Regions from separate parts of the Pseudomonas sp. P106(2024) genome, predicted to be linked through region 3. Evidence: predicted binding sites of a transcription regulator. Region 3 holds the regulator's gene; each other region holds the start of a gene.
The links. The regulator FliA, encoded in region 3, starts transcription of late flagellar genes. The targets are predictions, from matches to a motif close to CTAAAGTTTNNNNNNNNNNNGCCGNTAA.
Positions count from the first base shown of each region.

Region 1: a site for FliA is predicted at 1,305-1,332, ahead of AC25M7_RS23105 (methyl-accepting chemotaxis protein). Genes of this name have one in related genera too.
Region 2: a site for FliA is predicted at 1,411-1,438, ahead of flgM (flagellar biosynthesis anti-sigma factor FlgM). Genes of this name have one in related genera too.
Region 4: a site for FliA is predicted at 1,812-1,839, ahead of AC25M7_RS12715 (flagellin N-terminal helical domain-containing protein). Genes of this name have one in related genera too.

Region 1 is NZ_JBLIYU010000020.1:17,879-21,283, forward strand. It holds gene AC25M7_RS23105 (methyl-accepting chemotaxis protein) at 1-1,216, opposite strand, end outside; gene ypfJ (KPN_02809 family neutral zinc metallopeptidase) at 1,444-2,325, opposite strand; gene pcaH (protocatechuate 3,4-dioxygenase subunit beta) at 2,525-3,244, shown strand; gene pcaG (protocatechuate 3,4-dioxygenase subunit alpha) at 3,256-3,405, shown strand, end outside.
Region 2 is NZ_JBLIYU010000006.1:220,362-223,766, reverse strand. It holds gene AC25M7_RS12815 (flagellar brake protein) at 1-455, opposite strand, end outside; gene AC25M7_RS12810 (flagella synthesis protein FlgN) at 546-1,013, opposite strand; gene flgM (flagellar biosynthesis anti-sigma factor FlgM) at 1,061-1,375, opposite strand; gene flgA (flagellar basal body P-ring formation chaperone FlgA) at 1,550-2,299, opposite strand; gene AC25M7_RS12795 (chemotaxis protein CheV) at 2,363-3,292, shown strand; gene cheR (protein-glutamate O-methyltransferase CheR) at 3,344-3,405, shown strand, end outside.
Region 3 is NZ_JBLIYU010000003.1:292,014-295,418, forward strand. It holds gene flhF (flagellar biosynthesis GTPase FlhF) at 1-135, shown strand, start outside; gene fleN (flagellar synthesis regulator FleN) at 250-1,083, shown strand; gene fliA (RNA polymerase sigma factor FliA) at 1,080-1,820, shown strand; gene AC25M7_RS07555 (chemotaxis response regulator CheY) at 1,924-2,298, shown strand; gene AC25M7_RS07560 (protein phosphatase CheZ) at 2,318-3,106, shown strand; gene AC25M7_RS07565 (chemotaxis protein CheA) at 3,119-3,405, shown strand, end outside.
Region 4 is NZ_JBLIYU010000006.1:204,393-207,797, forward strand. It holds gene AC25M7_RS12710 (flagellar protein FlaG) at 1-237, opposite strand, end outside; gene AC25M7_RS12715 (flagellin N-terminal helical domain-containing protein) at 313-1,731, opposite strand; gene AC25M7_RS12720 (ketoacyl-ACP synthase III) at 2,032-2,961, opposite strand; gene AC25M7_RS12725 (flagellar hook-associated protein 3) at 3,248-3,405, opposite strand, start outside.

The DNA.
Region 1 (3,405 bases), on a different contig from region 3:
TCTCGTGCATGGCGGTGGCCACCTGGTCGGTCTCGACCTTCTGGCTGTTGGCGCCGGCGCTGGTCTGCTCGGTCACCGCCGACAGTTCCTCGGCGGCGCTGGCGATCTGGGTAACGCCGTCGCGGATGCCGGTGATCAGGTCGCGCAGGGTGGTGCCCATGCGAGCGATGCCCTGCTGCAGGGCGCCCAGCTCGTCACGACGGGTGACACGCAGTTCCTGGGTGAGGTCGCCGCTGGCGATGCGGTTGACCACGTCCATGGTCTCGCGCAGCGGGCGGGTGATCTGACGGGTGATGAGGAATGCGGCGAGTACGCCGACCAGCAGCGCCAGGAGGGTGGCAGTAGTCTGCAGGGTGCGGGCCTGGACGCTTTCGGCGTCACGGCGCTCGATCTGGATCTTGTACAGTTCGTCGCTGCGTTTGACGATGTCGGCGCCCTGCACGGTCATTTCGGCACGGGCCACACCGATGGCTGCGGTAGCGTCGCGGAACTGGCGCACGGCGTCGCGGTAGGCCAGCACGGCGTTTTCGAATTGCTGGATGCGTGAGGCTTCGCCCGGCAGCTGGCGCTTGAGGCTGTCGATTTCATTCAGCGCGTTTTCCAGCTGGCGCAGGGCGGCCTGCTCGGCTTCGCTGGTCAGGTCGGCGATGTAGCTGCGTACGTCAAGGCGCACCTGCACCAGCTGTTGCTTGGCCTTGCTGATCAGCAGGTATTGGGCCAGGCGGCTGGCATCGCTCTCGGCGCTGGACAGCACGGCGGCGCTGATCGCCTCGATGGCGTCATTGGCGCGGGACGCGGTCTGGTTCATCGATTCGCGGGCGGCGAGGGTGGTCTTGTAGCCCTGGCGCATCTTCTCCAGCGAGACCCGGTATTCGCTGATGCTCTGGCCCTGCTCGCGCAGCAGTTTGAGGTTCTCGGGGCTCTTGAAGGTGTTGACCAGGTGCTGCTGCTGGCTGCCGAAGGCATCGAGCTTGGCTTGGACGTTGGCCGCCGAGGCATCGTCGCCGTTGGTCAGCATCCACTGCAGGCGGGCCACGCGCAGGTTGGTCAGGTCACTGTTGAGCTGGGTGATGTCGCTCATCCAGTTGCTGCGGTCGATAAGGCTGCCCAGGCTGTTCCAGCCGGTCAGGGCCAGCAGGCCGGTCAGGACCAGGACCAGGCCGAAGCCCAGGCCGAGTTTGAGGTTGACGCTGATATTAGCGAACCAACTGTTCATGCACGCTCTCCCAGAAAATGATTTCGCTCACTTGATCTCAAAAGCTGGGCGTTGTTGTTGTCAGTTAGCCCGCAGATTTGTGTAGGACTTATCGGCAAAGCGTCGAGAAGCTGAAACGCTTTTTCAGCAAATTTATAACTTGTTGAATACGTTTGTTTTTTGATGTGGTCAATTGCGGGTGCAGACCCAGTGCACACCGACGGGCGTGCACTGTTCTGATGGGGCTATCAAAGGCTACGTGCGCTGAAGGTATCGCACTGATTTACGTCGCCACTGGAAAAACCGGCCTTGAACCATCGCACGCGCTGTTGCGAGGTACCATGGGTGAAGGAGTCGGGCACCACCCGTCCCTGCCCCTGCTGCTGCAGGCGATCGTCACCGATGGCATTGGCGGCGTTCAGTGCCTCTTCCACATCCCCCGGCTCCAGCCAGTTCAGGCGTTTCTGTGCCTGGTAGGCCCAGACCCCGGCCAGGCAGTCGGCTTGCAGTTCCTGGCGCACCAGCAGGCCGTTGTCGCCTTCCATGCGCTGGCCGTTGCGGCGTGCGGCGTCGACCTTGGCCGAGACCCCGAGCAGGGTCTGCACGTGATGGCCGATTTCGTGGGCGATCACGTAGGCCTGGGCGAAATCCCCGGCTGCCTTGAAGCGGGTTTCCATTTCGCGGAAGAAGGTCATGTCCAGGTACACGCGCTGGTCGGCCGGGCAGTAGAACGGCCCGACCGCCGATGAGGCGAAACCGCAGGCGGAATTGACCTGGCCACTGAACAGCACCAGCTTGGGATCGCGGTACTGCTTGCCGGCCTGGGCGAACAGCGCCTTCCAGGTGTCCTCGGTGTCGCCGAGGATCGAGGCGACGAACTCGGCCTGCTCGTCGTTGGCCGGCGGCGCCTTGCTGCCAACGTTGGCCGGGGCGGTCTGCTGCTGCTCCATCTGTCCGGCCAGCTGGCCGAGGATCTGCAACGGGTCCTGCCCGGTGAGCCAGCCGATGCCGACGATCAACAGGATGGCGCCGAGCCCCAGGCCCTTGCCGCCGCCGAAGCGCATGCCGCCGCCCCCTTCGCCGCGGGCATCGACCACGTTGTCGCTGCGTCGGCCTTTTCGCCATTCCATGTAGTGCTCTCCGGTTCGTGAAACAAGAAGTCAAAGATTAGTCCAGCGCTGCCCTCGGCGTCGCCTTGGTCGCTTGTGCATAACCAAATGGTTATGGCTAAGACTGCTGAATTCAATATTCATCCCGATTGGCCTGCTGGAAACTGCAACTCCGCCTGCCACGCCCAGGCGTTCGACAATTCCAAGAGAGGAAACCGGCATGCCCGCTCAGGACACCAGCCGCTTCGTGATCCGTGATCGCAACTGGCACCCCAAGGCCTTCACCCCCGACTACAAGACCTCGGTGGCGCGCTCGCCGCGCCAGGCGCTGGTCAGCATCCCACAGTCGATCAGCGAAAGTACCGGCCCGGACTTTTCCCATCTGCGTTTCGGCGAACACGACCATGACTTGCTGCTCAACTTCAACCACGGCGGCTTGCCGATCGGCGAGCGCATCATCGTCGCCGGCCGCGTTGTCGACCAGTACGGCAAGCCGGTGGCCAACACCTTGGTGGAGATGTGGCAGGCCAACGCCGGCGGTCGCTACCGGCACAAGAACGACCGCTACCTGGCGCCGCTGGACCCGAACTTCGGCGGTGTCGGCCGTTGCCTGACCAACCGCGACGGCTACTACAGCTTTCGTACCATCAAGCCCGGTCCATACCCATGGCGCAACGGCCCCAACGACTGGCGCCCGGCACATATCCACTTCTCCATCAGCGGACCGTCGATCGCGACCAAGCTGATCACCCAGTTGTACTTCGAGGGCGATCCGCTGATTCCGCTGTGCCCGATCGTCAAGTCGATCGCCAACTCCGACGCGGTCCAGCGGCTGATCGCCAGGCTCGACATGAGCCACGCCAACCCCATGGATTGCCTGGCCTACCGCTTCGACATTGTCCTGCGCGGCCAGCGCCAGACCCACTTCGAAAACCGCTGAGGAGGCCCGTGATGCCTATCGAACTGCTGCCGGAAACCCCTTCGCAGACCGCCGGCCCCTATGTGCACATCGGCCTGGCCCTGGAAGCCGCAGGCAACCCGACCCGCGACCAGGAAATCTGGAACCGCCTGGCCACCCCCGAGGCGCCGGGCGAACAAATC
Region 2 (3,405 bases), on a different contig from region 3:
CGCAGGGCGCCATTGCCCTTGAGGTGGGCGCCGTCGAGGGTGATGTCGACCAGTTGCGATAGCTTCAGCGCGGCGCGGAAGGCGTTGCGACGCTGGTGATAGGTCACTTCCTCGGGCAGTGGGCCGCGGTAGCAGCGATGGCCGTCGATCTCGGTGATGGTCAGTGGTGTGCTGGACTCCCAGGCGATGCGCACGCCGTCATGGAAGCCTTCGACGCGGAACGACTCGCCGTTCTCGATGTACTTTTCGCCATCGCGGGGGATCATTTCATCCAGTGCCAGGACGCCGTTGTCCCGGTCGACGTGCACCACATAGCTCTGGAACCGCTGGCTGCGCTCGTGGAAGCTGATGATCAGCGGGTCGTGGCTATCCAGCAACTGGCGCAAGTTGGCCGTGATCTCCAAAGGGGTGGTCAGCACCTTTGGTGGCTGGGGCGCATCGGATTCATTGAACACGGGTTATCAATCTCCAGGCAAAACGGCACACGCAAGTTACGGCATTTTGCCAGTATGTTCCGTGTCTTGGTACAAATAAGATAGAACTAATCACACTTGGCTGAGTGCGCGGGGCTTGGCCATTGGCGAGGTGCCGCCACGGCTGTCGTAGAGCGACGGGGAATCGCCACCCTGAAGGATTCTGATCTGGTTCGCCGTGGTCTGTTGCTGCACCTGGATGATCCGGCCATTGGTCTCGTTGACCTGCCGGCAGGCATCCATCAGCTCGCCCAGTGCATCGAGCCGGCTCATGATGGCCTCGCCATTGCTCGACTGTGCGGCCAGCGCCTGGGCCCCCTCGCGGTCGGCACTCAGGCCGAGTTCGAGGAGCAGCTGACTGCGCCGCTTGCCCTGCTGCTCGAGCAAGATGATCAACGACTGCTTGCGGGCCAGGATTTGCTCCAGGGCCATCATGTCCCGACCGTGCAGGGCTATCGCTTCGTTCTGCAGAAGCTCGAGCAGTTCCTGCGTCGGCGCTATGTCGTTTTCAATCAGTTGCAGCAGGGTAGTGTCGTGCATGGCTAACTCTTGGCGTGTTGCGTCCTTGAAGTCAGCGCGCCTGAAGGTCAGCGCTGGGCTTCGAAATCAAGCAGTTTGCTGGCGACCCGGTCGGCATCGACCTTGTAGCTGCCGTCTGCGATGGCCTGCTTCAACTCGGCCACGCGGGCGCTGTTGACGGTCGGCTGATCGCGCAGCTTGTCGCTGATCTTCTGCAATTGCTGGGCCTCTGGGCTCAGGTGTACCGCTTCTCCGCTGGCATTGGCGCGCTTTGGCGCTTCACTGGCTTCGCCGGCTTTTTCGGCGTTGCCTGGCGCGGCATTGCCGCGAACGCCGCCCGTGACGGACGGAGAGTTGTTGAGACGACTGAAGTCGATGACCATGTTCAGAACCCCTGGGAATTAGGACGCATGCCTGGTTTTCGGCCAGCCTGAGCAAAACTTTAGGTGTGAATGCATCAGTGCCTCCAGGTACAGGTGCGCAACCCGATTTGTGACACAGTTTAGGGCGCGCGGTTCCACATCGCCAGCGTTCTGTCATTATCCCGACACGGTGTATTACATGGCCACCTCGACCTGGCCGGGGCCTGTGACCCGCGCCTTGACCACGCGCCTGGAATTCAGGTTGCGCACGCGGATCTGCGTCTGCATGCCGCCCTTGTCCAGTGCCTCGCCCGGCATGCGCACGCTCAGGCTGCCGCTGCGGGCGATGATCACCACATGGTCGCCCTTGCGAACCACCTCGGCCTGTTCCAGGTGCTGTTGCGTCAGTACCTGGTCGAGCACAGTGGGGCGCAGCAGCTTCATGCCCACGGCCTGGTCGAGCTGGGTCAGGTAGCCTGGGCCGAGGCTGCCGACATCGCGCTCGCGCATGGCCACATCGCCTTCGGTCACCACGCTTTCGCGCTTCAGGGGGCGCGTCATGACCACCACATCGCGCAGCAGGCGGACCTGTGCCGGGACGAACACCGTCCAGGGCGCGGCACTGTCGCAGCGTACCCGTACCGTGACCCGCCCGAGCGGCGTCGAACTTTCCAGCGAGGCATCCAATTGCTGGCTGCATTGGGGCATGCGCAGGCGCGGGTCCAGGGTATTGACCTGGATTTCATAGCGGCCCGGGGTTTGGGTCGTCGCCAGATAATCCTCTACGGTGAACTCAAGAAACCCCTGGGTGACACCGATAAGCTGTTCAGGCAAGGTAAAAGAGTCCGCCAGCGTACGAATGCCGGGTGCCAGCAGGCACAGGGCGGCCAGTGAGCCGGTCAGCAGGCGCGTCAGTCGTCGGAAATTTGTCGTTTTCGTGTACATGGCGTTCAAAAAAGCAAAGCCCGTGCCGATTCGGTACTTAGGCAATCGTTGAAGGAGTCTGGCATGGCTGGAGTGATGGATTCGGTCAACCAGCGCACGCAACTGGTGGGGCAGAACCGCCTGGAGCTGCTTTTGTTTCGTCTCAATGGCGATCAGCTCTACGGCATCAATGTGTTCAAGGTGCGGGAGGTGCTGCAGTGCCCGGACCTGACGCTTCTGCCCAGATCCCATCCGGTGGTGCGCGGTGTGGCCAACATTCGGGGGGCGACCATCCCGATCCTTGACCTGTCGATGGCCACTGGCCTTCCGCAGTTGAAGGAAGAAACGCGCAACAGTTTCGTGATCATCACCGAGTACAACACCAAGACCCAGGGCTTCCTGGTGCACTCGGTCGAGCGCATCGTCAACATGAACTGGGAAGAGATCCATCCGCCACCCAAGGGCACCGGGCGCGATCACTACCTGACCGCCGTGACCCGGGTCGACAATCGCATGGTCGAGATCATCGATGTCGAGAAGGTGCTGGCCGAAGTGGCGCCGTCGTCCGAGTCGGTGTCCGAGGGGGTGATCGATGCCGAGGTGCAGGACAAGGCGGTGATGTTGCGGGTGCTGACGGTCGATGATTCGTCGGTGGCGCGCAAGCAGGTGAGCCGTTGCCTGCAGACTGTGGGGGTCGAGGTGGTGGCGCTCAACGACGGTCGCCAGGCCCTGGACTACCTGCGTAAGCTGGTGGACGAGGGCAAGCGTCCGGAGGAAGAGTTCCTCATGATGATCTCGGATATTGAAATGCCGGAAATGGACGGCTATACCCTCACGGCGGAGATCCGCAGCGATCCGCGTATGCAAAAGCTGCACATCTGCCTGCATACTTCGCTGTCCGGGGTATTCAACCAGGCGATGGTCAAGAAGGTCGGTGCTGATGACTTCCTGGCCAAGTTCAGGCCGGACGATCTTGCCCAGCGCGTGGTCGATCGGATCAAGGCGAGTCATTGAAACGGCCGGGGCTCGTCCCCGGCGCTAGCGATTTAAGAAGAGGCGGCAGCATTGTCTACGGGTAATTTGGATTTCGAACAGTTCCGGGTCTTCCTGGAGAAAGCCTGTGGCAT
Region 3 (3,405 bases):
GACCTGCAACTGCCGCGCAAGCACCAGCTGGTGAGTCGCGCGGTCAGTGTGCAGTTGCAGGACGAGCCCAGCGACGAGGCCATGGCCGACATGTTCGCTGATCTCTACCACAACCCTGGCAAGCGTGCGGGTTGAGGGTGAATACTGTGCAAAGTACCTACATCATGGGGTTGCCCGGCCGTACCGTGGCCTTGAACGTTCAGCCCCTCATGTGGCCTGGGTCCAAGCGAGACAAGGTAAAGAACAGACATGGGTAGCATGCATCCCGTACAGGTGATCGCCGTGACCGGTGGCAAAGGTGGCGTCGGCAAGACTAACGTTTCAGTGAACCTGTCTCTGGCGTTAGCCGAGCTCGGCCGCCGGGTCATGTTGCTGGACGCCGACCTGGGCCTGGCCAATGTCGACGTTCTGCTGGGGCTCACGCCCAAGCGTACCCTGGCCGATGTCATCGAGGGTCGCTGCGAGCTGCGCGATGTGCTGCTGCAGGGGCCTGGCGGTGTGCGCATCGTCCCGGCGGCTTCCGGCACCCAGAGCATGGTGCACCTGGCGCCAGCCCAACATGCCGGCCTGATCCAGGCCTTCAGCGAGATCGGCGACAACCTCGACGTGCTGGTGATCGACACCGCTGCGGGTATTGGTGACTCGGTAGTCAGCTTCGTCCGCGCCGCCCAGGAGGTGCTGCTGGTGGTGTGCGACGAGCCTACCTCGATCACCGACGCCTACGCCCTGATCAAGCTGCTCAACCGCGACTACGGGATGAATCGCTTCCGCGTGCTGGCCAACATGGCCCAGAGCCCGCAGGAGGGGCGCAACCTGTTCGCCAAGTTGACCAAGGTCACGGATCGTTTCCTTGACGTCGCCCTACAATACGTCGGTGCCGTGCCGTACGACGAATGTGTGCGCAAGGCCGTGCAGAAGCAGCGGGCTGTATACGAGGCCTTCCCGCGGTCCAAGTGCGCGCTGGCTTTCAAGGCCATTGCGCAGAAGGTCGACAGCTGGCCGCTGCCTGCCAACCCGCGCGGACACCTGGAATTCTTCGTCGAGCGCCTGGTGCAGCCCACCAGTGCAGGGCCGGTGCTATGAACGCGAGCGGTTTCAAGATGTACAGCAAGGCCGCCAAGGACGCTCAGTACGAGCTGATCGAGCGCTACGCGCCGCTGGTCAAGCGCATCGCCTACCACCTGCTGGCGCGTTTGCCGGCCAACGTCCAGGTCGAGGACCTGATCCAGGCTGGGATGATCGGCCTGCTGGAAGTGGCCAACAAGTATGACGCCAGCAAGGGCGCCAGCTTCGAAACCTACGCCGGCATCCGCATCCGCGGCGCCATGCTCGACGAAGTGCGCAAGGGCGACTGGGCACCGCGCTCGGTGCACCGCAACACGCGTATGGTCAGCGACGCGATTCGCTGTGTTGAAGCAAAGACAGGGCGCGACGCTAAAGATCACGAGGTTGCTGCCGAACTCCAATTGAGTCTCGATGATTACTACGGGATTCTGAACGACACCTTGGGCAGTCGCCTGTTCAGTTTCGACGACCTGCTGCAGGACGGCGAACACGAGGGGCTGCACGAGGACGGGGCCAGCGGCCAGCTGGAGCCATCGCGGGACCTGGAGGACGAGCGCTTCCAGGCCGCCCTGGCCGATGCGATTGCCAACCTGCCGGAGCGCGAGCGCCTGGTCCTGGCGCTGTACTACGACGAAGAGCTGAACCTCAAGGAAATCGGTGAGGTCCTGGGGGTCAGCGAATCGCGTGTCAGCCAGTTGCACAGCCAGTGCGCGGCGCGTCTGCGCAGCCGCCTGGGGGAATGGCGGGCGCGTTGAACCAGGTTTGATGCAGTCGTTTTTTTGTGGTGCCGAATTGATTGAGTGCGCGCTCGGCGCCGAGCGCGTTTAAGACTGCTTGGAGGTCTAATTGAACAAAGACATGAAAATCCTCATCGTTGACGACTTTTCGACGATGCGGCGGATCATCAAGAACCTGTTGCGTGACCTGGGTTTCACCAACGTCAAGGAGGCTGATGACGGCAACACGGCACTGCCGATGCTCACCAGCGAACACTTCGACTTCCTGGTAACCGACTGGAACATGCCGGGCATGACCGGTATCGACCTGCTGCGTGCTGTTCGCGCGGACGAGCGCCTCAAGCACCTGCCGGTACTGATGGTCACCGCAGAAGCCAAGCGCGAGCAGATCATCGAAGCTGCCCAGGCCGGCGTCAACGGCTACGTGGTCAAGCCTTTCACCGCCGTGGCGCTGAAAGAAAAGATCGAAAAGATCTTCGAACGCGTCAACGGCTGAGTCACGTCTGGGGGGCGCAATGGAGTCAACCAACAACTCTTTGGGTGAGTTCGAATCAACCCTTAAGAAGCATGCCCAGGAACTGGTCGAGAGCCTCGAGCGCGGCCGGTTCGGTGATGCGGTACAGCTGATCCACCAACTGAACCAGACCCGCGATCGCGGGCTGTATCAGGAAGTCGGCAAGCTTACTCGCGAACTGCACAGTGCAATCGTCAACTTCCACATCGACCCGTCCATGCCGCAGGCCGAGGAAGTGTCGCAGATTACCGACGCCACTGAACGCCTCTCCTACGTGGTTCGCCTCACCGAAGGTGCGGCCAACCGCACCATGGACCTGGCAGAGGCCTGCACCCCGGTGCTCAATGACCTCGCCGCCGAGGCCCAGAGCCTGTCCGCCGATTGGCAGCGGTTCATGCGCCGGGAGGTGGCAGCGCCGGAATTCCGTGAGTTGGTCAAGCGTGTGGACAGTTTTCTGACGCACAGCGCCGAAGGTAATCAGAAGGTCGCCGGCCATCTCAACGATATCGTCCTGGCCCAGGATTATCAGGATCTCACCGGCCAGGTGATCAAACGGGTGACCGCGCTGGTCACCGAAGTCGAAAGCAATCTGCTCAAGCTCGTGCTGATGGCAAGCCAGGTCGACCGCTTTGCCGGGATCGAACATGACCACCAGCAGCTGCGCGCTGAAAAAGATCAAGAAAAACATCCGACTCGGGGTGAAGGTCCGCAGATTCATGCCGATAAGCGTGAAGACGTCGTGTCCAGCCAGGACGATGTCGACGATCTGTTGTCCAGCCTGGGTTTTTAAGGAGCACGTTTAATGAGCTTCGGCGCCGATGAAGAAATCCTCCAGGATTTCCTGGTAGAAGCCGGCGAAATCCTCGAGCAACTGTCCGAGCAATTGGTCGAGCTGGAAAGCCGGCCCGATGACGCGGATCTGCTCAATGCGATTTTCCGCGGTTTCCACACTGTAAAAGGGGGCGCCGGCTTCCTTCAGCTCAATGAGTTGGTGGAGTGCTGCCACATTGCCGAGAACGTGTTCGACATCCTGCGCAAAGGTGAGCGCCGGGTTGACGCGGAACTGATGGACGTGGTGCTCGAGGCCCT
Region 4 (3,405 bases), on a different contig from region 3:
CTTGACCACGACCCGGCCGGTGGAATCATCGATTGAAAAATCCAGCTTGCGCTGGCTCGACTGGACGAAATCGCGGATCTCGCCAACCGCCTTCTCCAGGTCCTCGCGGGTGTGCGGCTTGTCATCGGCGGCCGCGGCTTCCGGCACCTTGGCAGGCACCAGCGGGTCCTTGGCAGTCGCCACTGCCTGAGGCAGCACCGGAGGATACACCTGGTTCAGCTTGACACTCATGTCCATGCTTCGAACTCCTCATGTCAAAAAAGCGAAAGGGCACGTAAACGCGCCCTTCCACCTCTTACTCAGGCGCCTGAATTACTGGAGCAGTTTCAGGACCGAGGATGGCAGCTGGTTGGCCTGCGACAGGATCGCGGTCGAAGCCTGCTGCAGGGTCTGCTGCTTGGTCAGCTCTGCAGTTTCCGAAGCGAAGTCCACGTCCTGCACGGTCGAACGGGCAGCGGTGGAGTTCTTCTGGATGTTCTGCAGGTTGTCAACGGTGGTGGTCAGACGGTTCTGGGTAGCACCCAGGCCAGAACGGACGCTGTCGATCGAACCGATGGCCTTGTCGATAACGGCCAGGGCGTTCTGAGCCTTGGTGGCGTCGGTGACGTCGGTGTTGGCGATGGTGGTCTTGGTCGACGAAGCGTCGGTACCGGCGTTGAACAGGCCGGTAACACCAGCGCCGCTGAGGGCGTAGCCCTTGGCCGAGTCCAGGTTCACAGCGCCAGTGGCGATCAGGCCGTCAGCCAGAGCGACGCCAGCACCGTAGGTGCCCGAGCCGTCCTTGGTTGCAACAGTGATGGTACCGGCAGCGGTGGAGTTGGCGAACGAGATGTTCTCACCGGTGTCGGACTTGACCGACAGGGTGCCTTTGGCTTCGTCGTAGTTGACGCTGATGCCCAGCTTGGCAGCGTTCGACTTCAGCTGGTCAGCCAGGTTGGCGGTATCGGTGACGCCGACGAACTTGGTGGTCTGGCCGCCAACGGTCATGTCGAAGGTAGCAGGAGCGGTAGCAGCACCGGCGCCGACAACGAACTGAGCTTCGGTGCTGGCGGTAGCGGTCAGGCCACCGATGGCGCCGTTCAGCTGGCTAGCGATAGTCTTGGCGGAAGCACCAGCGGCAACAGTGACGGAAGCGGTCTGGCCGTTACCGGTTACGGCGATGGCGCCACCTGCAACACCAGTGGTGCTCGGAGCAACGCCCAGGCTCTTGATCTGCTGGGAACCGATGTTGCTGGCAGCAACGTTTTCCAGGGTCAGGTTGATGGTTTCGTTGGCGTTGGCGCCGACCTGGATGGCCTTGGTGCCGTAGGAACCGTCCAACAGCTTCTGGCCACCGAAGGTGGTGGTGGTGGAGATACGGTTCAGTTCGGCAGTCAGAGCCTGGTATTCGTCGTTGTTCGACTTACGGTCGTCGGCGCTCAGGGAGCCAGTGGCCGAGGACAGGGCCAGGGTACGCATTTTCTGCAGGATGTCGGTCGAAGCCTGCATGGCGCCTTCGGCGGTCTGGGCGATCGAGATACCGTCGTTGGCGTTCTTCACTGCCTGGCCCAGGCCGTTGATCTGGCTGGTCAGACGGTTGGCGATCTGCAGGCCGGCAGCGTCGTCTTTGGCGCTGTTGATGCGCAGGCCGGAAGACAGGCGCTGCATCGAAGTGGTCTGGGCAGTGCTGGCCTTGTTCAGGTTAACCTGAGTAGTAACCGAAGCAATGTTGGTGTTTACAGTTAAAGCCATGACGAAATCCTCGTTGGATGGGTACTGCGGCTTCCGGCCCTGGCATCCGCCGGGTATGGCCTAGAGAACCTTCGTAATGGTTATCGTCGTCTGCGTGGGTTGCTTGAGGGCATTTTCGAAAAAAAAATGCCATCACCCCGCCACCCCCATGAAATCAGGGGGTTATTGATTTGGCGGTTGCCGATCAGGGGCTGCTTTGCAGCCCCTCACGGGGCAAGCACGCTCCTACAGGGCGATCTTCCACGCATAAAAAAACGCCTGGCGGGGCACGCCAGGCGTTATTTTCGAGGCCTTCGCGAATCAGCCGCGATAGAGAATCGCCGAACCCCACGACAGGCCCACGCCAAAGCCGCTGATGGCCACGCGCCTCCAGCTACTGTCGAACATGTGCTTCTGCAGCAGCAGCGGCACGCTGGAGGACACGGTGTTGCCAGTCTCGAGCATGTCCTTGACGAACTTCTCCGGATGCTGCTCCTCGAAGCGCCGCGCCACGGCATCGACGATCGCCGCGCTGCCCTGGTGAATGCAGAACGCATCGATGTCCGAAGACTGCAAACCGCTGGCCGCCAGCAGCTCATGCAGGTGCGCCGGCACCTTGACCAGGGCGAAGTTGAACACCTGGCGACCGTTCATGAAGAAGGTGCCATCGCTGACTTTGAGGTGCTCGGCACCCGAGCCATCGGTGCCGAAACGCGCCTCGCCCAGCTGCCAGACAGCGTTCTCGCCCATCCAGGTGGCCGTGGCGGCGTCACCGAACAGCATGGTGGTGTTGCGGTCTTCCGGATCGACGATCTTCGAATACGGGTCGGCAGTGATCAGCAGGCCGTTTTTCAACCCCGCCGCCTGCATGAAGCCCTTGATGGCGTACAGGCCATAGACATAACCCGAGCAGCCCAGCGACACGTCGAAGGCCGCCACGCGGGTCGACAGGCCCAGCTTGTTCTGGACGATCGCCGCGGTGTGCGGCAGGCCTTCTTCGTCACCGTTCTGGGTGACCACGATCAGTACATCGATCGACTGCGGATCGAGCTCGGGGTTGTTGGCGAACAACGCCCGGGCCGCCTCCACGCACAGATCGGACGTTTCCTGCTCCTCAGCCTTGCGCGGCAGGAAGGAAGCGCCGATCTTGCCGAACATGAACTCTTCGTCCTTGCCGAACTTCGCACCCTGGACGTAGTTGTCCAGGCCAGCGGTGGGCACGTAACTCGCGATGCTTTTGATGCCAATCATTCTGGCTTCCCAATGAAAACAGCCAAAGACCGCCACTCGATGAATTGAGGGCGCCGACTACCGGCGTCAAGGGCAATGCGCCCTGGACAGGCCGACATCAGGCCTGCCCTCTGCGCACCGGTAACAAAATGCTGCAGCAACTGCCGCATAGAATACAGGGAAGATGCACGATTTGACTCATTAGTCACAGTCAATTATCGCCAAACCCCTGCCACCACCGCGCGCCAGACACGAAAAAGCCCCGGCAGCATGGCGCTGGCCAGGGCTTTCCTGAGGCGGATCGCGATCAGAGCTTGTTGAACAGGCTCAGTTGCGAAATACGCGAGAAGGCCAGCTGGGAAGCTTCGAGCATGGCCTGCTGCAGAGTCAGCATGATCGAGGCGTCGGCCATGTCGGTGTTGCCGATGGCATCCTGGGTGACCTTGTTGGCCGTGCTCAGGCTGG